Regions from separate parts of the Pseudomonas sp. GW821-FHT02C04 genome, predicted to be linked through region 1. Evidence: predicted binding sites of a transcription regulator. Region 1 holds the regulator's gene; each other region holds the start of a gene.

Region 1 (7,966 bases):
GCCCAGCTGGACGACAAGAATGGCGTTGCCACCTATAAAGGTGACGTGATCATCACTCAGGGTTCGATGATCGTCAAAGGCAACACCGTGACCATCACCCGCACCCCGACCGGCGATATCGACGTCGTGACCTCGGTGGGCAACCTTGCCTACTTCGAGCAGTTGCAGACGGCTGGCGACACCAAGCCTGTACAGGGCTGGGGCGTGACCATCCAGTACCACGCCGCGCAAAACCGCGTTGTACTGATCGACAAGGCGAAAGTCGTCGACAAGGACAACAACACCACTCAGGGCGAGAAAATCGTCTATGACACGGTGAAAAAGCTGGCCAGCGCGGGTCGTGCCACCGGCAACAAGGTCACCGAAGCGCGTCCGCGCATTGACATGGTGATCCAGCCGAAGAAGAAAACCGACGAGAAATCCCAGTAATGGCAACTCTGAAAGCCCAGCACCTGGCCAAGGCCTATAAAAGCCGCCAGGTCGTGCGCGATGTCAGCCTGTCGATCGACAGCGGTCAGATCGTCGGCCTGCTCGGCCCCAACGGCGCCGGCAAGACCACCTGCTTCTACATGATCGTCGGCCTGGTGCAGGCCGATCAGGGTCGCGTGCTGATCGACGACCTGGACGTCAGCCACCAGCCGATGCACGGTCGCGCCAAGGCCGGTATCGGCTATCTGCCACAGGAAGCGTCGATCTTTCGCAAACTGTCGGTGGCCGACAACATCATGGCCATCCTCGAGACCCGTCAGGAGCTCGACAAGGCCGGTCGTCGCAAGGAGCTGGAAAGCCTGCTGCAGGAATTCCACATCAGCCACATCCGCGACAACCTCGGCATGAGCCTGTCCGGTGGTGAGCGTCGCCGGGTGGAAATCGCCCGTGCACTGGCCACCGCACCGAAATTCATCCTGCTCGACGAACCGTTCGCCGGTGTCGACCCGATCTCCGTGGGCGACATCAAGCAGATCATTCATCACCTCAAGGCCAAGGGCATCGGTGTGTTGATCACCGACCACAACGTCCGCGAGACGCTGGATATCTGCGAAACGGCCTACATCGTCAATGACGGCCAACTGATCGCCGAAGGCGACTCCGCGACCATCCTCGCCAACGATCTGGTGAAGGAAGTGTACCTGGGTCACGAGTTCCGCCTGTAAGCGCGACAGCATTCGACCAGCCGTCCGGGTGCTGTAACGTTGAAGCGCACTTTTATACGCTTTTATTGTTACAGCGCTCTAGGCAAACACGACAGTTTCAGGCATATAATTTGCTTAAGTTTGGCGCTTCGGCGCCCTGTAGTGGATGGCGCATAGCGCCGGCGAATAAGGTGTTAAGCCCCTGCCATGAAACCATCGCTAGTCTTGAGAATGGGCCAGCAGCTGACGATGACACCGCAGCTGCAACAGGCCATCCGCCTGCTCCAATTGTCGACCCTGGATCTGCAACAGGAAATCCAGGAGGCTCTGGAATCCAATCCGATGCTCGAACGCCAGGAAGACGGCGACGACTTCGACAACTCCGATCCCATGGCCGACAACGCCGAACAGAAGCCCAACACCGAGATCCAGGAACCCTCCTATCAGGAGACCGCGCCGACGGTCGACAATCTTGAAGAAGGCGAATGGAACGAGCGAATCCCCAACGAACTGCCCGTGGACACCGCCTGGGAAGACGTCTACCAGACCAGTGCCAGCAGCCTGCCGAGCAGCGATGACGACGAGTGGGATTTCACCACCCGAACTTCCGCTGGCGAGAGCCTGCAAAGCCACCTGCTGTGGCAGCTGAACCTGGCGCCGATGTCCGACACGGATCGCCTGATCGCCGTCACCCTGATCGACTGCATCAACAATCAGGGCTACCTCGACGAAACCCTCGAAGAAATTCTCGACGCCTTCGATCCGGAGCTCGACATCGAGCTGGACGAGATCGAAGCCGTCCTGCACCGCATCCAGCAATTCGAACCCGCCGGCATCGGTGCACGCAACCTGGGCGAATGCCTGCTGCTGCAATTGCGCCAGCTGTCGGCCAAGACCCCTTGGCTGGCAGAAGCCAAGCGTCTGGTTACCGATTACATCGACCTGCTCGGCAGCCGCGACTACAGCCAGCTGATGCGCCGCATGAAGCTCAAGGAAGATGAACTGCGCCAGGTCATCGAACTGGTGCAGAGCCTCAACCCGCGCCCCGGCTCGCAGATCGAATCCACCGAAGCCGAATACGTGGTGCCTGACGTCATCGTGCGCAAGGACAACGAGCGCTGGCTGGTCGAACTGAACCAGGAATCGGTGCCGCGCCTGCGAGTCAACGCCCAGTACGCCGGTTTCGTGCGCCGCGCCGACACCAGCGCCGACAACACCTTCATGCGCAATCAGTTGCAGGAAGCCCGCTGGTTCATCAAGAGCCTGCAGAGCCGCAACGAAACCCTGATGAAAGTGGCCACCCAGATCGTCGAGCATCAGCGCGGCTTTCTTGAATACGGCGACGAAGCCATGAAGCCTCTCGTGCTACATGACATCGCCGAAGCGGTGGGCATGCACGAGTCGACGATTTCCCGGGTGACCACGCAGAAATTCATGCATACCCCCCGGGGCATCTATGAACTGAAATACTTTTTCTCCAGCCACGTCAGCACCTCCGAAGGCGGCGAATGCTCATCCACGGCGATCCGCGCGATCATCAAGAAACTGGTTGCCGCGGAAAATCAGAAAAAGCCGTTGAGTGACAGCAAGATCGCTGGTTTACTGGAGGCACAAGGCATTCAGGTGGCTCGCCGCACCGTCGCCAAGTACCGCGAATCCCTCGGGATCGCGCCTTCGAGCGAACGCAAGCGGTTGATGTAAGCCACGTTACAGCGTTCCAGTGGCAGGCTCTTCGGCCTGCCGCTTTATGCACTGGCAACGAAGGAGAAGCTGTATGCAAGTCAACATCAGTGGACACCAACTGGAAGTTACCCAACCTCTCCGTGAGTACGTTGAGCAAAAGCTCAAGAGGCTTGAGGGGCATTTCGACAAGATCACCAACGTGCAAGTCACGATGTGCGTCGAGAAGCTGAAGCAGAAAATCGAAGCCACGCTGCATATTCCCGGTAACGAGGTCGTCGCAAACGCGGAACATACCGATATGTACGCAGCGATCGACGCGCTGACCGACAAGCTTGATAAACAACTCAAAAAGCATAAGGAAAAGACCCAGAGCCTGCTTCAGGGCGCTACCGGTCGATAACCCCCACCCCCATGATCCGACTTGAAAGCATCCTGACCCCCGGCCGTTCCCTCGTGAACGTGCCGGGCGGCAGCAAAAAGAAAGCCCTCGAACAAATTGCCAACCTGATCGCCCGGGAAGTACCGGATCTGGAGATGCAAGATGTCTTCGAGGCACTGATTGCCCGTGAAAAACTCGGCTCGACCGGTTTTGGCAACGGCATCGCCATTCCCCATTGCCGCCTCAAGGGCTGCGAGTCGCCCATCAGCGCCTTGATGCACCTTGAAGCGCCTATCGACTTCGACGCCATCGATGGTGCACCGGTCGACCTGCTGTTCGTGCTGCTGGTCCCGGAAGCCGCCACCGATGCGCACCTGGAACTGCTGCGCCAGATCGCCAGCATGCTCGACCGCAAGGAAGTACGCGAAAAACTGCGTCGCGCCACCACCAACGAAGCCTTGTATCAGGTTGTCCTGGACGAGCAAAACGGGCACTAAACATGCGCTTGATCATCGTCAGTGGCCGCTCCGGCTCGGGTAAAAGTACCGCTCTGGATGTCCTCGAGGACAACGGCTACTACTGCATCGACAACTTGCCTGCCGGCCTGCTGCCGGAACTGGCAGAGCGCGCACTGATTCATACGGAACTGTCTCAGCCACTGGTCGCGGTATCGATCGATGCACGCAATCTGCCCAGTCATCTCTCGCGCTTTCCGGAATTGCTTGAAGAAGTCCGCAGCCGGCACATCCAGTGCGACGTCCTGTATCTGGACGCCGATGAAGAAACCCTGCTCAAGCGTTTTTCGGAAACCCGTCGTCGCCACCCTCTGAGCAGCGCCAATCGTTCGCTGGCCGAAGCCATCAACGATGAAACGGCCCTGCTGGGCCCGATCGCCGATCTGGCCGACCTGAAGGTCAACACCACTAATCTGAATCTGTACCAGTTGCGCGACACCATCAAGCTGCGGCTGCTGAACCAGCCGGAGCCGGGTACGGCGTTTCTGGTGGAGTCGTTCGGTTTCAAACGCGGCATGCCGGTGGATGCGGATCTGGTGTTCGATGTACGCTGCCTGCCCAACCCGTACTGGAAACCGGAACTACGCGCGCAATCGGGGCTCGATGAGCCGGTAGCCGAGTACCTGGCGGCACAGCCGGAAGTCGAAGAGATGTTTCAGGACATCTATGCGTATCTGTTCAAATGGCTGCCGCGCTTCGCTGCAAGCAATCGCGCCTACGTCACCATTGCCATTGGCTGCACCGGCGGACATCACCGTTCCGTCTACCTGACCGAACGCCTGGGTCAGGCCCTGCAGAAAACCCTGAAGAACGTCCAGGTTCGCCACCGCGACCTCAGCTAAAGGATTCACACCGCGATGCCTGCTCTGGAAATCGAAATCATCAACAAGCTGGGCCTGCATGCCCGGGCGTCGGCAAAGTTCGTTGGCGTGGCGGGTCAGTATCCCGACTGCACGATCAGAGTGGGTCGCACCCCGGAAACCACGGTTGATGGCAAAAGCATCATGGCGATGATGATGCTCGCCGCCGGCAAGGGCACCAAAATCTTTCTGAGCACCGAAGGGCATCAGGAACAGGAAGCCCTGGATGCCTTGGTGGCACTGATCAACAACTACTTCGACGAAGGTGGTTGAAAGCCTTTGGTGGCGAGGGAGCAAGCCTCCCTCCTCTCATCCCAACGCCGTGTCCATCACCATCATCAGGCAGAACCCGATCAACAATCCCAGGCTCGCCAGTTTGTCGTGACCATTGCGTCGCGATTCCGGGATCACTTCGTGGGTCACCACCAGCAACATTGCTCCGGCCGCCAACGCCAACCCCAAGGGCAACAACAACTCCGCCAGGCTGACCAGCCACGCACACAGCAATGCAAACACTGGCTCGACCAGCCCTGATGCCGCCCCGATCAGGAATGCCTTGACCCGCGACATCCCCGCCCCGGCCAACACCAGCGCAATCACCAACCCTTCCGGCACATCCTGCAAGGCGATGCCCATCGCCAGGCTGTCGGCGTCCGGCATGCCGCCGCCAGCGGAGACGCCGACGGCCATGCCTTCCGGAATGTTATGGGCAATGATGGCAAACACAAACAGCCAGATCCGCGGGGGAATCACCGGATGCTCGACGGTGCCGATCAGCATTTCCGGTGAAGCGCCGGACACCTTGCGATCCACCAGATACAGACCGAAAGCACCGAGCATGATGCCGAAACAGATCAGACCACTGGCGCCCCAAGGGCTCAGCCCCAGGCTTTCGGCGGCGGCAATCCCCGGCACGATCAGCGAAAACGCGGTCGCTGCCAGCATCACGCCGGCACCAAACCCCAGCAGCGTGTCGCCCAATGCCTGAGGCATGTTGCGGATCACCAGCACCGGAACCGCCCCGAGTGCCGTGCCGAGCGCGCAGATTGCACCGCCCTGCAATGCCCGGGACAGTTTCGGCTCCAGGTTCAGCCATTCGAGTCCGTGAGCCACCAGCAAGGTCATGCCCGCCAACAGCAGCAGCGACCCGAATGCGTAACGAAACATACGCCCACTTCCGATCGCCAGTGTTTCAGTGCCCATAGTCAGCCTTGGATTGTTTTTATAGGAGACTTAAACCAGTGCAGCCTGATAACGCTCAGCGACTTCAGGCCAATTGATCACGTTGTAGAACGCGCTGATGTATTCCGGGCGGCGGTTCTGATAACGCAGGTAGTAGGCGTGTTCCCACACATCGAGTCCGAGAATCGGCGTATTGCCGCCCATCAGCGGGCTGTCCTGGTTGCCGCTGCTTTCCACCACCAGTTTCTTGTCCGGAGTCACGCTGAGCCAGGCCCAGCCGCTGCCGAAACGCGTTAGCGCAGCTTTGGTGAACGCGTCCTTGAAGCTGTCGAGGCCGCCCAGCTGCTCATCGATCGCCTTGGCCAGCGCGCCGTCCGGCTTGCCGCCACCGCCGGGCACCATCACTTCCCAGAACAACGAATGGTTGGCGTGACCGCCGCCCTGATTGATCACCGCCGCACGCAGTTTTTCCGGCAGTTGCTGAACGCTGGCCACCAGTTTTTCCACCGGCCATTCGGCGTACTCCGTGCCCTCGACCGCGGCGTTCAGGTTGTTGATGTAGGTCTGGTGATGCTTGGTGTAGTGGATCTCCATGGTCTGCGCATCGATGTGCGGTTCCAGTGCGTCGTAGGCGTAAGGCAAGGCCGGCAGGGTAAAAGCCATTTCAGTGGACTCCATGGTGATGTTGGGCTGGGGCGCGGCGCGCATTGCCGGTATCCGGGTGCAACAGACGCTGGGTGCGCGGGTATTCGCCGTGTTCGCTGATGAAATTGAGCAGTTCGACATAGGTCTTGCTGCTCTGGCGCAACGCCGCCTCACGCAGGGCCGGGCGCAGGCGCTCGTCCTGCATGGTCTGCAACAGGCGCTGGTGGATCGCGCACAGATATTCGGCGCTCTCCTCTGGCTGGTTCAGGCGCAGATGCAGATCGGCCAGGTTGTGATGGGAGATGACGCAGGCCGCCACCGCTTCGTCGGCATCGGCCCAGCGTTCGAACAACACTTGCGCCAGGGCCAGCGCTTGCAGATAGGCCTCGCGGGCGTCGATCAGCTCGCCCAGCATGAAGCAGCGATTGGCCCGTTCGATCGTGCGTTTCCAGTGCTCCATGATGAGTCTCCAAAGCGGTTGCGGTGTTTACACGCCGCCGGCGGTGAGCTTCTCGGGATTGAGCAACTCTTCCAGCTGGCTGCGCGACAGGTCGGTGTGTTCCAGTGCGACGTCGATCACCGGGCGGCCCTGCTTGTAGGCCTGCTTGGCGATTTCGGCAGCCTTCTGGTAACCAATGATCGGGTTGAGTGCGGTCACCAGAATCGGGTTGCGCGACAGCGCTTCCTTGAGGCGCGACTCGTTGACCTTAAAGCTCGCAATCGCCTTGTCACCCAGCAGACGGCTGGAGTTGGCCAGCAACTCGATGCTGCTCAACAGGTTCTGGGCGATGATCGGCAGCATCACGTTCAGTTCGAAATTGCCCGACTGACCGGCGATGGTAATCACCGAGTCATTGCCGATCACTTGCGCGGCGACCATGGCGGTGGCTTCCGGAATCACCGGATTGACCTTGCCCGGCATGATCGATGACCCTGGCTGCAGGCCTTCCAGCTCGATTTCACCGAGGCCGGCGAGCGGGCCGGAGTTCATCCAGCGCAGGTCGTTGGCGATTTTCATCAGCGATACAGCGGTGGCCTTGAGCTGACCCGACACGGCCACGGCAGTGTCCTGCGAGCCAATCAGCGCGAACAGATCCTTGCCCGGGGTGAATTGCACGTTGGTCAGTTGGCTAAGTTGACGGCTGAAACGCGCGGCGAATTCCGGATGCGCATTGATCCCGGTGCCGACCGCAGTGCCGCCCTGGGCCAGGGATTGCAGGCTTGGCAGCAAGTCCTGCAGGTGACCGATGTTGGCCTTGAGTTGCTGCGCCCAACCGTTGAGCACTTGGCTCATGCGCACTGGCATGGCGTCCATCAAATGAGTGCGACCGGTTTTGACGTGGTGATGGACTTGTTCAGACTTGCGTTCGATCACTTGCACCAGGTGCAACAGCGCCGGCAGCAGTTGTTCGTGCAGGGCCAGCGCCGCACTGACGTGGATGGTGGTCGGAATGATGTCGTTGCTGCTCTGCCCGCAGTTGACGTGATCGTTGGCGTTCACCGGCTCGTCGAGCAAGCGGCTGGCCAGCGTGGCGATCACTTCGTTGGCGTTCATGTTGGAACTGGTGC
Region 2 (7,966 bases), on a different contig from region 1:
TCACCGGTTTTCACCACGTACTGATCCATCGGGTGCATGTTGCCCTGAGTGTCATAGATCGGGGTGCTGAACTGCTTGGTGTAGGTCGCGAGGTTGTTCGGGTCGAACTTGCCGGCCGCCACCGTGTCGTCGATCTTCGGCGCAGTCGAGTTCAGGTTGATGGTCGAGGTCACCAGCGAGGAGGACTTCGGCGCCAGGTTCGAGGTGTCGATCTTCAGGTCGGTCAGTACGCCGTTGATGATCTTGCCGTTGGCATCCACACCGTAACCTTGCAGACGCGAGGTGTAGTCGGTGTTGGTGATGTAGCCGTTATTGTCGACCTTGAACGTACCGGCACGGGTGTAGGACACCGAGCCGTTGTTGCTCAGGGTGAAGAAACCCGAACCGTTGATGCCCATGTCCAGCACGTTACCGGTGTTGTTGATGTCACCTTGGGTGAACTGCTGGGAAACGTTGGCCAGGCGCACGCCGTTGCCGATAACCTTGCTGCCGCTACCCAGTTTGGTCGCCGAGTAGACGTCTTCGAATTCTGCGCGGGACGATTTGAAACCGGCGGTCGCGACGTTGGCGATGTTGTTACCGGTCACGTCCAGTTGTTTGTTGGCTGCATAGAGACCGCTAAGGCCGATATTGAAAGACATATTCCACTCCTTTGTGCCGGTTAATCGGCTCTATATACCAATGGTTTGTACTTTGGACAGGGCAACGGTGCCCTTGCCGGACAGGTTGAGCATCAGCTCGCCGCCGGTCTGGCTGATCGTCACGCTGGTGACGGTGGCCGGCAGGTAGGTCGCCATATCGGTCGAGGTGCCATTGATCGATGCGTTGGCCTTGACGGTATAAGTACCGGTCTTCACCACATTGCCGTCCTTGTCCTTGCCGTCCCAGGTGAAGCTCGCGCTGCCTGCGGCGCGACTGCCCAGATCGATGGTGCGAACAACCGTGCCGCTGCTGTCGGTGATGCTGACGGTGCCGCCGGCAATCGACGACGGAACGGTGACCGAACCGGTCATGCCTTTGCTCGGATCGTCGAGCTGGACCGAGTTGGTCTGCACGATCACGTTGCGGCCGACCAGCGACGAAGCCTGCAAGGCTTGCGACGAGTTGTAGTTGCCGGCCAGCGAACTCACGGTGCTGTTGAGGGTGGTAATCCCCTCGAGGCTGCTGAACTGCGCCAACTGGGCAACGAATGCACTGTTGTCCTGCGGGTCCAGCGGGTTCTGGTTCTTCAGCTGAGTTACCAGCAATTGCAGGAACGCGTCCTTGCCCAGGGCCTGGCCGCCGGTGGAGCTGTTAGTGGCCGAAGCAATGCCATCGGCTGTCGAACTGGTCTTTTTCGACGAGTTCGCCAGGATGTCCTTCATGCTCAGGCTGCTGGTGGTATCGGAAACACTCATGGCAGTCGCCCCTTATTACTGACCGAGGGTCAGTACCTTCTGCATCATGGTTTTGGCCGTGTTCATCATTTCGGCGTTGGTCTGGAACGAACGGCTCGCGGAAATCATGTCAGCCATTTCTTCCACCACGTTGACGTTCGGGTAGTAGACGTAGCCCTTGGCGTCGGCGGCCGGATGGTTCGGCTCGTAGCGCGCTTCGAGGTTGCTCTGGTCTTCGACCACGCCCATGACCTGCACGCCCTGGCCGGCAGCGTCCTGGTTCTGGAACAGCGAGTTGCTGCCGCCGCTCTGGCCGCCCTGGAACATGGTGGCGAACACCGGGTGACGGGCGCGATAGGTCTGGTCGATGCTCGACGAGACGGTTTCGGCGTTGGCGATGTTCGAAGCCACGGTGTTCAAACGCGTGGTCTGTGCGCTCATGCCGCTGCCGGCAATGTTGAAAACGCTGGACAGGGACATGGATTACTCTCCGCGCAGGGCTGACACCAGCCCTTTGAATTTGCTGTTGAGCAGCGTGAAGCTGGCCTGGAAGCCGACGGCGTTTTCCGCGTAGTTCGACTGTTCCAGTTGGGCATCAACGGTGTTCTGGTCGATCGACGGCTGCATCGGCGTGCGATACATCAGCGATTCGTCGCCATTGCCCAGACCTTCAGCTTCGATGTGACGGCTGTTGGTCATGTTCAGGGCGATGGTGCCGTTGGCGTTCTTCTGGCTCTGTGCTTCGAGCACTTTGGAGAACTCCAGATCCCGAGCCTTGTAGTTCGGGGTGTCGGCGTTGGCGATGTTGTTGGCCAGGACTTCGGCACGCTGGGCGCGGAAGCCCAGGGCTTTTTCGTGAATTCCGAGCGCTTTATCGAAGCTGATGCTCATGTCGGGAACCTTCAGGTGACCGGGTTTTTCGTAACTGGGTTATAGCAAGCGTCGTGCCAGTTTTAAAAAGCCCCGGATTCCGGGGCTTTGCAGGTGATCGGCAATGCGGCAATGCCAGAAAAGCGGCAACGGGTTTCCGCCGGATGCCGCTTTTCTGCCGCTTGCCGTCACTGCAAAAACGGCCAGGCATAAAAAAACGGGAGCCCCTGAGGACTCCCGTTTTTTGTGTTGCCGGTGCCAATCACTTCGCCTGGTAAATGATCCCCGGGCTGCACTGGACCATCTGGTAATGGTCCGGCAAACCGTTCAGCGCTTCGGAAGCGCCGAGGAACAGATAACCGCCCGGCTTCAGCGTGCTGTGAATACGCAACAGGATGTCTTTCTTCACCTCGGCGGAGAAGTAGATCAGCACGTTGCGGCAGAACACGATGTCGAACTTGCCAAGGCTTGCGTAGCTGTCGAGCAAGTTGAACGAGCGGAATTCCACCCGGTTCTTGATCGGTGCCTTGATCACCCAGCGCCCCGGCCCTTTCGGGTCGAAGTAGCGCTGCAGACGATCGGCGGACAAACCGCGACCGATCGCCAGGCTGTCGTACTCGCCGGTCTTGCAGTTGGTCAGCATGCTGCCGGACAGATCCGTGGCAACGATCTGTACGCCCATCTTCAACTGACCGATGTTGGTCCGTTCGAACTCGTCGATCGACATCGACAGCGAATAGGGTTCCTGACCCGACGAGCAGGCCGCCGACCAGATCCGCAGACGCTGGTTGGGAGCGGCCTTGATTGCCTCGGGCAGCACCTTGTTCTTCAAGACTTCAAACGGATAGGTGTCGCGAAACCACAAGGTCTCGTTGGTCGTCATGGCATCGACCACCTGCTCGCGCAAACCGCTGCGCGGCTGGGTCTGGATGCGCTGTACCAGCTCACCCAGGGACTTGATGCCTTGCTGCTCCATCAGTTTGTTGAGACGGCTCGAGACCAGGTACTGCTTGTTTTCACCGAGCAAAATGCCACAGGCTTTTTCCAGGAAGACCCGGAACTGTTCGAAATCCAAATTACCCGTAGACAAATGATGCCGCCTCTTAAATCGTGTTGATCGCCAGGGACGAAAAGTCCCTAGCTGATATCTGCTGCTTTGATCCGGTCGACTACCCGGGATGCCAGGTCATCAGGACGGAATTTGGCCAGGAAGTCATCGGCACCGACTTTCTTGACCATCGCCTGGTTGAACACACCCGACAACGAAGTATGCAGGATGATATGAAGCTTTTGCATGCGAGGGTCGCTGCGGATTTCGGCCGTCAGGGTGTACCCGTCCATCTCCGGCATCTCGATGTCGGAGATCATCATCAGGAACTCTTCTTCCGGCTTCTTGCCCTCATCGACCAGCTTGCGCAGGTAATCCAGCGCCTGCTTGCCGTCGTTCAGCGCCACCACTTCAACGCCAACCGTCTGCAGGCAACGCGTCACCTGCTTGCGCGCCACCGACGAGTCATCGACCGTCAGCACCCGCAGAGACAGCGCCTTGCTCTGGGTCTCGACATCCACCACGCCGACCGAAATCGCTTCCGGTGTCGGTGCGACTTCCGCCAGCACCTTTTCGACGTCGATGATTTCGACTAACTGATTGTCCACCCGAGTCACAGCGGTCAGGTAATGATCACGACCGGTCCCCTTGGGTGGCGGATGGATCTCTTCCCAGTTCATGTTGACGATACGTTCCACCGAGCGCACCAGGAAACCCTGGGTCTTGGTGTTGTATTCCGTGATGATCACGAACGGACTGTTCTTGTCTTTCAACGCCCCGGAGCCGGTTGCCATTGCCAGATCAAGGATCGGAATGGTCGCCCCCCGGATATTCGCCACCCCGCACACGACAGGACTGGACTTGGGCATCAGCGTCAGTTGCGGGCACTGCAGCACTTCCCGAACCTTGAACACGTTGATCCCGTAGAGCTGCTGGCCGTCGAGACGGAACAACAACAGCTCCAGGCGATTCTGCCCCACCAGTTGCGTGCGCTGGTTCACCGAATCCATTACACCAGCCATGCCCAGACTCCTACACCAACGCCAAGTGTTGTTGCGACGCACATTCATTGCTAAACGGCACGGCGCTTGCTTTTTAACTCTTATGAACACTCAAACGACATTTTTCCGACGCCTGACATCCCCCCTTCGCAGAGGACTTTGCGCGGTGTCTGCCGCTTGCCTGTTTTTCGCGGGCAGCCCTGCCATTGCTGATGCGGTTACCTTGCCTGACATGCTTATCGGCGTCACTCAGGGCTTTCTTGAATTCACCGTAGAAGACTATCTGGCTACCAGTCAAACGGAAGGGCGTTATGAAATCGAGGTCAAGCAGCTCGATCCGCGCATGCACATGCCTATGTGCGACAAGGAATTGACAGCGTCGCTGGAGAGCCCGGCACGTCCTTTGGGGCGCGTAACCGTCAAGGTTCGCTGCGAAGGCGCCTCCCCCTGGACCGTGTTCGTACCCGCTCAAGTCCGCCTGTTTCGCCCGGTCGTGACCACCACTCGCCCGCTCAAGCGCGCCGGGATCATCGAGCCTCAGGACGTGACCCTGCGCGAGCATGATGTGAGCCTGATCAACCAGGGCTTCCTGACGTCGGTGGATGAGGCGATCGGGCAAAAATTGACCCGACCAACGGTCGCCGACCAAGTGATTACCCTCGTGCATCTGGAACAGGCGGAAGTCGTTCGCAAAGGCGATCAAGTGGTGATTACCGCCCGCAGCGGCACGCTCTCCGTGCGCATGCCGGGCGAGGCCCTGTCCAACGGCGGCCTGAAAGAACAGATTCGCGTGAAAAACCTCAATTCCCAACGGGTCATCAAGGCGCAGGTCATGGCGCCGGGCCAGGTGGAAGTGGCAATGTGAGCAACGATTGGAGCAATGACAGGAAAGCCTCGTGAGGGATCGCGCAGAAAACTGGCGCCAACCTGAGCTGTTCCCTAAACTGTGCCGCAGCAGGATCTGTGCGGCGCATGCAGGCTCATTGGTAAAAGAGCCTAAAGTTTTCCAGGGGATGGCCGAGAACATGGCAAGCGTCCAAATTCCCAGAGGTTTTTAACATGGTCATCGATTTCAGCCGTTTGAACAGCTCCTCGTCACTTACGGGCAGTACACGTACCAGCACGCCTAAGGAAACCGCCGAAACCGGTACTTCCGCGACGCTGAATACCCCGGCCGAACAGGCCAGTACCGCAAAAAGCGGGGAATCGGTACATCTCAGCAATGAGGCTCAACAGTTGCAGAAGGTCACTGACAAGCTGCGCGATCAGCCTGCCGTCGACAAAGCCCGCGTGGCCGAGTTGAAAGCAGCGATTGCCGATGGCAGCTATAAAGTCGACAGCAACCGTGTAGCCAGCAAACTGCTCAACTTCGAAGCCCAGCGCTAGGCCTCGGTCAGCGCCAGGCTTTTGGACGCTTAAAACCCAAGGCCAGCCATGCACGACACTACTTTATTGCAACTGATCACCGACGACTTTGCTCCAGCTCAACAATTGCTGGAGTTACTGCAATCCGAGTCCCTCGCCTTGCACGGTCGCGACATGCCGCTGCTGGAAGAAATTCTGGCGCGCAAACAGGCATTGATCATTCTGCTTGAGCAGCATGGCCGCAAACGCAGCGAAATCCTCGCCAGCCTCAATCTGTCGCTCGACCGCCAAGGCCTGGAACAACTGGCCAGCCAGTCGAGCATCGGCGAGCAGTTGCTGACCCAGAGCGACGTTCTGACCGACCTGATCGCCCAGTGCCAGGCGACCAATGCCAAAAATGGCCAGTCGATCGTGATTCAGCAGGCCGCCACGGCCAATCAGCTGAAAATCCTCACCGGCGGCGAGCCACCTGCGCTCTATGACGCCAGTGGCACCTTCTCCAAACTGCAGAAACCCCGCGCGCTCAGTCAGGCGTGATGCGTTCTTCTATGCTTGCGCCCTATCAACGCGCGAAACATGCTGGCAAAATACTGGCCAGCCGTAGTCAAATTTTGTCTGGAGATTGATTTAACGTGTCCAACGTCCTCAGCGCGGATGATTCTCCGCAGCCACCAAAGGTGCTCACCACGCCTCTGGAAATCTCCAGCAACCTGCGCCAGCTGCAAGAGAGCCACGATCCGCTGATCATCACCTTTCACGAACGCAGCCAGCGCTTCCAGAGCTACCTGATCAAGGTTGACCGGGAAACCGCCACAATTGCCCTGGATGAAATGATCCCGCGCGATGGCGAACGCTTCCTGCTGGCCGGCGAGCCGTTCAAGGTCGAAGGTTTCCATGAAGGCGTACGTATTGCCTGGGAATGCAACGGCACGCTGGATATCAAGGAATCCGACGGTGACCGCTTTTACATTGGCGAGATGCCCACTGAAGTGGTCTATCACCAGCGCCGCAATGCCTTCCGCGCGGCACTGAAGCTGACCGATCTGGTCAGCGTCGAACTGGGTGGCGAAAAGCTCAAGTCGCCGATCGGTGGCAAGTTGCTGGATATTTCCGCCACCGGCTGCAAGCTGCGTTTTGAAGGTGATATCACCGACCGCCTGCAACTGGGCCAGGTCTACGATCGCCTGATCGCCCCGCCGCTGTTCGGCAATCAGCCAACATCGGTCGAGTTGCGCTACCTGCACTTCGAAGAAAAACTCAACATCACCTTCGCCGGCCTGCGTTTTCACAACATCAGCGGCCCGGCGGCGCGTAACGTCGAGCGTTTCGTCTATCAGCTGCAACGTGAAGCACGGCGTTTCGACAAAGACGATCTCTGATTCGTACGCACCATGAAAAACGGGCAGTCCCTTGCGGTGACTGCCCGTTTTTTTATGCCTGGTGTTTTTCAGAATCAAGGCCTGGCGCCGCTGATGTCCGGCGCAGGATTGTCGTTGCCGGGCTCAGGCTCCACAGGTGATTCGGGTTCAACGGCAGGCTCGGGCGCGACATTATTCTGCATCTGCTCCTGCACCACTTGCTCATCGACCCGCGGATCGAGCGCGGCCACCAGCGGCGAACTGGACATGCTGTCCGGCATCGCCACGTGATGCAGCGGTGCGTCGTCGACCTGGTGCAGATTGGTCACGGCTTTCGGCCGGATGCGCCACACCAGCACCAGCGCGAAGAAGCTGAAGAACGCATACAGGCTCTGGCTACCGAACATTTTCATCAATACACCGGCCAACAACGGCCCGATGCTGGCGCCGACCCCGTAGGTCACCAATAGCATCGCCGTCAGCGAGACCCGCCGATCCCCTTCGACATGGTCGTTGGAGAACGCCACAGCCAGCGGGTACAGGCAGAACTGCACCAGCGAGCACAGGAAACCGACGCCGAACAAGACCTCCAGCGGCACCTGCGGCAGGATCGCCAGCGGCAACGCGGCTACGGCCAGAAACCCGGCAAAGCAACGGATCAGCAAGGCCCGGTCATAACGGTCGGACAACCAGCCCAGTGGCCACTGCACCAGCAGCCCGGCAAAAATGCAGGTACCCATGAACAGACCGACCTGTTCGGTGGACAACCCCTGCTGCGAGGCATAGAGCGGCGCCAGACCGTAGAACGAACCGATGATCAGACCGGCACCGAGCACCGTACTCAACGACTGCGGTACGCGCTTGATGAAGAAGCGAGGTTCCATCGGTGCCGGATGCAGCGGCGCCGGGTGAATCCGCCGGGTCAGTGCCACCGGCACCAGACACAGG
Region 3 (7,966 bases), on a different contig from region 1:
TCTTCGGATTTCAGCGCGATGTAGGCGTCGATGAAGTCGTCGGAGAACACGCCGCCCTTGGTCAGGAACGCGCGGCCCTTGTCCAGCTCTTCCAGGGCTTCTTTCAGGCTGCCGCAAACTTGCGGGATCTCTTTCGCCTCTTCAGGCGGCAGGTCGTACAGGTTTTTGTCAGCCGCATCGCCTGGGTGGATCTTGTTCTGGATACCGTCCAGACCAGCCATCAGCAGCGCTGCGAAAGCCAGGTACGGGTTGGCAGCCGGATCCGGGAAACGTGCTTCGATACGACGGCCGCGTGGGCTGTTGACGTAAGGAATACGGATCGAGGCGGAACGGTTGCGAGCCGAGTAGGCCAGCATCACCGGAGCTTCGAAACCTGGCACCAGACGCTTGTAGGAGTTGGTGGCCGGGTTGGTGAAGCCGTTCAGGGCCTTACCGTGCTTGATGATACCGCCGATGAAGTACAGGGCGGTTTCGGACAGGCCGGCATAGCCTTCGCCAGCGAAGGTGTTCTTGCCATCTTTGGCGATGGACATGTGAACGTGCATACCCGAACCGTTATCGCCGTACAGAGGCTTCGGCATGAAGGTCGCGGTGCGGCCATAGGCATCGGCCACGTTGTGTACAACGTATTTCAGAGTCTGAACTTCGTCAGCTTTCTTCACCAGGGTGTTGAACTTGACACCAATTTCGTTTTGACCGGCAGTTGCCACTTCGTGGTGGTGAACTTCAACGGTCTGACCCATCTCTTCCAGTGCGTTGCACATGGCGGTACGGATTTCGTGGTCGTGGTCGAACGGCGGAACCGGGAAGTAGCCGCCTTTCACGCCTGGACGGTGGCCCTTGTTGCCGCCTTCCACGTCCTGGTCGGACATCCACGAGCCTTGCTCGGAGTAGATCTTGAACATCGAACCGGAGATGTCGGACTTGAACTTCACTTCGTCGAAGATGAAGAACTCTGGCTCTGGACCGGCGAATACGGTGTCACCGATACCGGTGGTCTTCAGGTATTCCTCGGCACGGTGGGCGATGGCGCGCGGGTCGCGATCGTAGCCTTGCATGGTCGACGGTTCGATGATGTCGCAGACCAGGATCAGGGTCGGCTCTTCGGTGAACGGGTCGAGAACGGCGGTTTCGTCGTCCGGCAGCAGGATCATGTCGGAGGCTTCGATGCCTTTCCAGCCAGCGATGGAGGAACCGTCGAACATCTTGCCAACTTCGAAGAAGTCGTCTTCCAGCGCATCGCGAGCCGGCATGGTCACGTGGTGCTGAGTGCCTTTGGTGTCCGTGAAGCGCAGATCAATCCACTTGACGTCATGATCTTTGATGAGTTGAACCGACTTCGACATAGTGTCCTCCGGGTGGCTTAGGGCTGGTAGTGGATGCCCTTAAATGTTGGTGATGCCGGCGCGAATACTCTGCCAAGGCAACCTGCCTCACAAGGGAGCAAATTGCATGCCAGTGCCCCAGCATGGGTTTTTTGCCCCAAATTCACGCTTATAAAGGTGCGAAGCGCATAAAGGGTGAAAATCTCGCCCTTTAATGTAGCGCTTTAAGTCGAAAATGACCCGTTTTGGTGCATGCAAAACCTTCTGCACATTAACTGGTTAAACCTTGAGCAATTTCCGCTATAATCCGCGCCCCCCTTTTTCGGCTGGCCCTGCGCGCGCTGTTTTCATGAAACTAATCGTAAAAGTCTTCCCCGAGATCACCATCAAAAGCCGACCTGTCCGGACGAAATTCATCCGCCAGCTGGCCAAGAACATCCGCACCGTGCTCCGCGACCTGGACCCGGCCGTGGTGGTGAACGGTGTGTGGGACAATCTCGAGCTGGAAACCCGCGTTACAGACCCCAAGGCCCTGAAAGAGATGGGCGAGCGCCTGACCTGCATGCCGGGCATCGCGCACTTTCTGCAGATCGACGAGTACCCGCTGGGCGACTTCGACGACATCACCGAGAAGTGCAAAGAGCACTACGGCGATGCACTGGCCGGGAAGATTTTCTCGGTGCGCTGCAAGCGTGCGGGCAAGCATGCCTTCAGCTCGATGGACGTCGAAAAATACGTCGGCAGCAAGCTGCGCCGTGAGTGCGGTGCCGCCGGAATCGACTTGAAACAGCCGGAAATCGAAGTCCGCATCGAAGTTCGCGACAAACGGTTGTTCGTGATCCACAGCCAGCACAATGGCATCGGCGGCTACCCGCTCGGTGCGCTGGAACAGACGCTGGTATTGATGTCCGGTGGCTTTGACTCGACGGTTGCCGCCTACCAGATCATGCGTCGCGGCCTGATGGCGCACTTCTGCTTCTTCAATCTGGGCGGTCGTGCCCACGAATTGGGCGTGATGGAAGTCGCGCATTTCATCTGGAAGAAGTACGGCAGCTCGCAACGCGTGCTATTTGTCAGTGTTCCGTTCGAAGAAGTGTTGGGCGAAATTCTCGGCAAAGTCGATAACAGTCATATGGGCGTCGTATTGAAGCGTATGATGTTGCGCGCATCCTCGGCCATCGCCGAGCGTCTGCACATTGATGCGCTGGTCACCGGCGAGGCGATCTCCCAGGTGTCGAGCCAGACGCTGCCGAACCTGTCGGTGATCGACTGCGTGACCGACAAACTGGTCCTGCGTCCGCTGATCGTCGCCCACAAGCAGGACATCATCGACACGGCCAACGAGATCGGCACCGCCGATTTCGCCCGGCACATGCCGGAATACTGCGGGGTCATTTCGGTCAATCCGAAAACCGCCGCCAAGCGTGGTCGCGTTGAGCACGAAGAGCAGGAATTCGACATGGCGGTGCTTGAGCGTGCGCTCGCAAACGCCAGACTGGTGCCGATCGATCGGGTGATCGACGAATTGGGCCAGGATTTGCAAATCGAAGAAGTCAGCGAAGCACTGGCCGGCCAGATCGTCATCGACATCCGTCACCCGGATGCCGCCGAGGATGAGCCGCTGGAGCTCGAGGGCATAGAAGTACAGACGATGCCGTTCTACGCAGTGAACGCTCGTTTCAAGGAGCTGGATCCGACTCGCCAGTACCTGCTGTATTGCGACAAAGGCGTGATGAGTCGCCTGCATGCTCACCATTTGCTCAGTGAGGGGCATGCCAATGTGCGCGTTTATCGACCGAGCTAAGTGCCCGGGGCTGTTTGCCTGTGGCCTGCGTCACCGGCCCCCCGACACCGCCGTCAAGCTGTAACGGCCATGCCGGACACTACTGCTAATCGCTGCCAAGACTTGTCAGCAAACCGAATCCTCTGATCGAGATACACAAGTGATCGAAAATCTACGCAACATCGCCATCATCGCCCACGTTGACCATGGTAAAACCACCCTGGTAGACAAACTCCTGCGTCAATCCGGCACTCTGGAGCGCAACGAGCTCAACGACGAGCGCGTGATGGACTCCAACGACCAGGAAAAAGAGCGCGGCATTACCATTCTGGCGAAAAACACCGCCATCAACTGGAACGGCTACCACATCAACATCGTGGACACCCCGGGCCACGCCGACTTCGGCGGCGAAGTTGAGCGCGTAATGTCCATGGTTGACTCCGTGCTGCTGCTGGTCGACGCTCAAGACGGCCCTATGCCGCAAACCCGTTTCGTGACCAAGAAGGCTTTCGAAGCCGGCCTGCGTCCAATCGTGGTCATCAACAAGGTTGACCGTCCGGGCGCGCGTCCTGACTGGGTTCTGGACCAGATCTTCGATCTGTTCGACAACCTGGGCGCTACCGAAGAACAACTGGACTTCCAGGTTGTTTACGCCTCGGCCCTGAACGGCATCGCCGGTCTGGACCACACCGCCATGGCGGAAGACATGACCCCGCTGTACCAAGCGGTTGTCGACCACGTTCCAGCTCCTGCTGTTGACCGTGACGGTCCGTTCCAGATGCAGATCTCCGCTCTGGACTACAACAGCTTCCTGGGTGTTATCGGTGTTGGCCGTATCGCTCGTGGTCGCGTCAAGCCGAACACTCCGGTTGTGGCTATCGATGCCAACGGCAAGCGCCGCAACGGCCGTATCCTGAAGCTGATGGGTCACCACGGTCTGCACCGCATCGACGTTGAAGAAGCAGCTGCTGGCGACATCGTCTGCATCAGCGGTTTCGACGAGCTGTTCATCTCCGACACCCTGTGCGACATCAACACCGTCGAGGCGATGAAGCCTCTGACCGTTGACGAGCCAACCGTTTCCATGACCTTCCAGGTAAACGACTCGCCATTCTGCGGTAAAGAAGGCAAGTTCGTGACTTCCCGTAACATCAAGGATCGTCTGGACAAAGAGCTGCTGTACAACGTTGCACTGCGCGTTGAAGAAGGCGACTCGGCTGACAAGTTCAAGGTATCCGGCCGTGGTGAGCTGCACCTCTCGGTACTGATCGAAACCATGCGTCGCGAAGGCTTCGAGCTGGCCCTGGGCCGTCCTGAAGTGATCATCCGTGAAGTTGACGGCGTGAAGCAGGAACCGTTCGAAAACGTAACCATCGACATCCCTGAAGAATCGCAGGGCAAGGTCATGGAAGAGATGGGTCTGCGTAAAGGCGACCTGAGCAACATGGTGCCGGATGGCAAGGGCCGTGTTCGTCTGGAATACAACATCCCTGCTCGCGGTCTGATCGGTTTCCGTAACCAGTTCCTGACCCTGACCAACGGTGCTGGCATCCTGACCTCGATCTTCGATCGTTACGCTCCAGTGAAGTCGGGCCACATGTCTGGCCGTCAGAACGGCGTTCTGGTTTCGGTTGAAACCGGCAAGGCTCTGACCTACTCCCTGGAAACCCTGCAGGCTCGTGGCAAGCTGTTCGTAGAACACGGCCAGGAGATCTACAACGGTCAGATCGTTGGTCAGAACTCCCGCGACAACGACCTGGGTGTAAACCCGACCAAAGGCAAGAAGCTCGACAACATGCGTGCTTCGGGTAAAGACGAAACCATCGCTCTGGTTCCACCTGTTCGCTTCACCCTGGAACAGGCTCTGGAATACATCCAGGAAGACGAGCTGTGCGAAGTCACTCCTAAGTCCATCCGTCTTCGCAAGAAGATCCTGGACGAAAGCGAGCGTACCCGCGCTGCCAAGAAAGCCAAGGCGTAATTTAGCCCAGGCTTAAAAAAACGCCCCCGGTCGAGAGACCGGGGGCGTTTTTGTTTGTCCGGGTTTTTTGATGTCTCGTTCCCACACAAGGCGTGGGAGCGATCAAGGGCAGATCAGAACTTCTCGATCGCCCGGAAATTCTGCACCCGCTCCACTTCCTTCGGCTTGTACGCGCAATACCCCGGGCGCGGCCCGATCTTCGGGTGGTTGCGGCAAGTGTCCGGGCGCTTGTCATAAATGGTGCACAGCCGGCTCTTACGATCCAGGTAGTAGCAATCGTTGTTGCTCATGCGCTGCAGGGTGAAGATCCCCGACTTCTGGTTGAAGCGCTCCACCAGGCCTTCCTTTTGCAGGCGCTTGGCGATGTTCTTCGGCGGGTCGCCCAGTTCGAACTCGTCGACCACACCGATGCGCACCAGATCCTTGATCTTGACCTCGACCGGCAGCGTGCAGCAGCTGGACATGCACGAACCGCACATCGGGGCCGAATATTTGGCCCAGGTATCGAGACGGTCGATCTCGGCTGCGGCGATCAGGTTGGGCTTCATCATCGGGGTTTACCAGGCATGTGCATCAGGGCGCGCGATCATACCGGGACTGGTGGATTTTTGAACAACCTTTCGCCAGATTTTTTCTTCCTGCCGCCACCAGGGCTGACAATTCGGCACGGCCCCTGCATTCATTCAGGCATTCGCCAGGGTATTGCCGGACGAACGCTCACTCTCAGGAAAAACTGCCGAACCAGAGCCAACACCGTCGGTCAGACCGTCTAGGCTCTGACAATTCCCCGCTCGCTCGAGGTCCTATCGATGACTCAAGAACCACTAGTTCGCGAAGCAGAGGTGGCCGCATTCCGCGACGCCGTCCTGACCAAACTCACCTACGCGGTGGGCAAAGACCCGGATCACGCCTTCGACCATGACTGGTTCGAAGCCATCGCCCTGGCGGCGCGCGATCACATGGTCGAGCACTGGATGGACCACACCCGGCAGATCTACCGCAAAGGTCAGAAGCGGGTGTATTACCTCTCGCTGGAATTCCTCATCGGTCGTTTGCTGTACGACAGCCTGAGCAACCTCGGTCTGCTCGACGTCGCCCGTGAAGCATTGACCGAACTGGGCGTGGATCTGGAGCGCATCCGCCTGCTGGAACCTGACGCTGCACTGGGCAACGGTGGCCTCGGACGGCTGGCAGCGTGCTTCATGGAAAGCATGTCGACCCTCGGCATCGCCGGTCATGGTTACGGCATCCGATACGAACACGGGTTGTTCCGTCAGGCCATTGTCGATGGCTGGCAGCAGGAGCAGACCGAACACTGGCTGGATTTCGGCAATCCGTGGGAGTTCGAGCGGCCGGAGGTCGTGTATTCCATCGGGTTTGGCGGCAGCGTCGAGACCGTCACCGATGTCAGCGGCAAGAGCAAACAGGTCTGGCACCCGGCAGAAACCGTCCGGGCGATTGCCTACGACACCCCGGTGGTCGGCTGGCGCGGGGCGAGCGTCAACACCTTGCGCCTGTGGCGGGCCCGGGCGATGGAAGATCTGCACCTGGAGCGCTTCAACGCGGGTGACCACCTAGGAGCGGTCGCCGAAGTGGCCCGGGCCGAGAGTATCTCCCGCGTTCTTTATCCGGCGGACAGCACCGAGGCCGGACAGGAATTGCGCCTGCGTCAGGAATACTTCTTCGTCGCCGCATCGCTTCAGGATCTGCTGCGCCGTCATCGCAACATGCACACCTCGGTGCTGACCCTGGGCGATCACGCGGCGATCCAGCTCAACGACACGCACCCCTCGATCGCCGTCGCCGAACTGATGCGCCAACTGGTCGACGTCTACGACGTTGCCTGGGATGCGGCGTGGCAAGTCACTGTCGACACGCTCTCGTACACCAACCACACGCTGCTGCCCGAAGCGCTGGAAACCTGGCCGGTGGGGCTGATGGAGCGCATGTTGCCCCGGCACATGCAGATCATTTACCTGATCAACGCCCAGCACATCGATTCGCTGCGGGCCAAGGGCATCCACGATTTCGACGTGCTGCGCGCGGTGTCGCTGATCGAAGAGGACAATGGCCGCCGGGTGCGCATGGGCAACCTCGCATTCCTCGGCTCCCACAGCGTCAACGGCGTATCCGGGCTGCACACGCAACTGATGCGCAAGACCGTGTTCGCTGAACTGCACAAGCTCTACCCGGAGCGGATCAACAACAAGACCAACGGCATCACCTTCCGCCGCTGGCTGTACCAGGCCAACCCGGAGCTGACGTCGATGCTGGTCGATTCCCTCGGCCCGGACGTTCTGGATAACCCCGAACAGCGTCTGCTCGATCTCGAGCCTTTCGCCGAGAAAACCGCCTTCCGCAAAGCCTTCGCCGAGCAACGGCTGCACAGCAAAAAGGCCCTCGCCTATTTGATTCACGAACGGTTGGGGATCGCGGTCAACCCGGCGGCGATGTTCGACGTGCAGGTCAAGCGGATCCACGAATACAAACGCCAGTTGCTCAACCTGATGCACACCGTCGCGCTGTATCAGGCGATCCGCGCCGAGCCGGAAATCGACTGGGTGCCGCGAGTGAAAATCTTCGCCGGCAAAGCGGCGGCGAGCTATCACCAGGCCAAGCTGATCATCAAACTGACCAACGATATCGCCCGCGTGGTGAACAACGACCCGACCGTGCGCGGGCTGCTGAAAGTGGTGTTCCTGCCCAACTACAACGTCAGCCTGGCGGAAAGCATCATTCCGGCAGCGGACTTGTCGGAGCAGATCTCTACCGCCGGTTTCGAAGCCTCGGGCACCAGCAACATGAAGTTCGGCCTCAACGGCGCGCTGACCATCGGCACCCTCGACGGCGCCAACGTGGAAATGTGCGAGCGCATCG

What was found. The regulator sigma-54, encoded in region 1, starts transcription at its own class of promoters, with help from an activator protein. The targets are predictions, from matches to a motif close to ANTGGCATNNANNTTGCTNT.
Region 2: the regulator sigma-54 is predicted to act here: its motif matches at 2,309-2,328, upstream of flgB (flagellar basal body rod protein FlgB).
Region 3: the regulator sigma-54 is predicted to act here: its motif matches at 1,441-1,460, upstream of glnA (glutamate--ammonia ligase).

The regions. Positions count from the first base shown of each region.
Region 1 covers NZ_JBWKVT010000010.1:35,836-43,801, reverse strand. The annotation lists gene lptA (lipopolysaccharide transport periplasmic protein LptA) at 1-429, shown strand, start outside; gene lptB (LPS export ABC transporter ATP-binding protein) at 429-1,154, shown strand; gene AC07VV_RS27405 (RNA polymerase factor sigma-54) at 1,341-2,834, shown strand; gene hpf (ribosome hibernation-promoting factor, HPF/YfiA family) at 2,908-3,216, shown strand; gene ptsN (PTS IIA-like nitrogen regulatory protein PtsN) at 3,228-3,692, shown strand; gene rapZ (RNase adapter RapZ) at 3,695-4,552, shown strand; gene AC07VV_RS27385 (HPr family phosphocarrier protein) at 4,568-4,843, shown strand; gene AC07VV_RS27380 (ZIP family metal transporter) at 4,880-5,773, opposite strand; gene AC07VV_RS27375 (superoxide dismutase) at 5,804-6,415, opposite strand; gene AC07VV_RS27370 (DUF2753 family protein) at 6,417-6,857, opposite strand; gene AC07VV_RS27365 (class II fumarate hydratase) at 6,885-7,966, opposite strand, start outside.
Region 2 covers NZ_JBWKVT010000015.1:1,534-9,499, forward strand. The annotation lists gene flgE (flagellar hook protein FlgE) at 1-641, opposite strand, end outside; gene flgD (flagellar hook assembly protein FlgD) at 672-1,397, opposite strand; gene flgC (flagellar basal body rod protein FlgC) at 1,413-1,856, opposite strand; gene flgB (flagellar basal body rod protein FlgB) at 1,860-2,267, opposite strand; gene cheR (protein-glutamate O-methyltransferase CheR) at 2,509-3,336, opposite strand; gene AC07VV_RS30340 (chemotaxis protein CheV) at 3,384-4,316, opposite strand; gene flgA (flagellar basal body P-ring formation chaperone FlgA) at 4,399-5,160, shown strand; gene flgM (flagellar biosynthesis anti-sigma factor FlgM) at 5,355-5,681, shown strand; gene AC07VV_RS30355 (flagella synthesis protein FlgN) at 5,730-6,197, shown strand; gene AC07VV_RS30360 (flagellar brake protein) at 6,293-7,039, shown strand; gene AC07VV_RS30365 (MFS transporter) at 7,114-7,966, opposite strand, start outside.
Region 3 covers NZ_JBWKVT010000004.1:261,444-269,409, forward strand. The annotation lists gene glnA (glutamate--ammonia ligase) at 1-1,346, opposite strand, end outside; gene thiI (tRNA uracil 4-sulfurtransferase ThiI) at 1,675-3,129, shown strand; gene typA (translational GTPase TypA) at 3,269-5,089, shown strand; gene AC07VV_RS16910 (YkgJ family cysteine cluster protein) at 5,203-5,640, opposite strand; gene AC07VV_RS16915 (glycogen/starch/alpha-glucan phosphorylase) at 5,899-7,966, shown strand, end outside.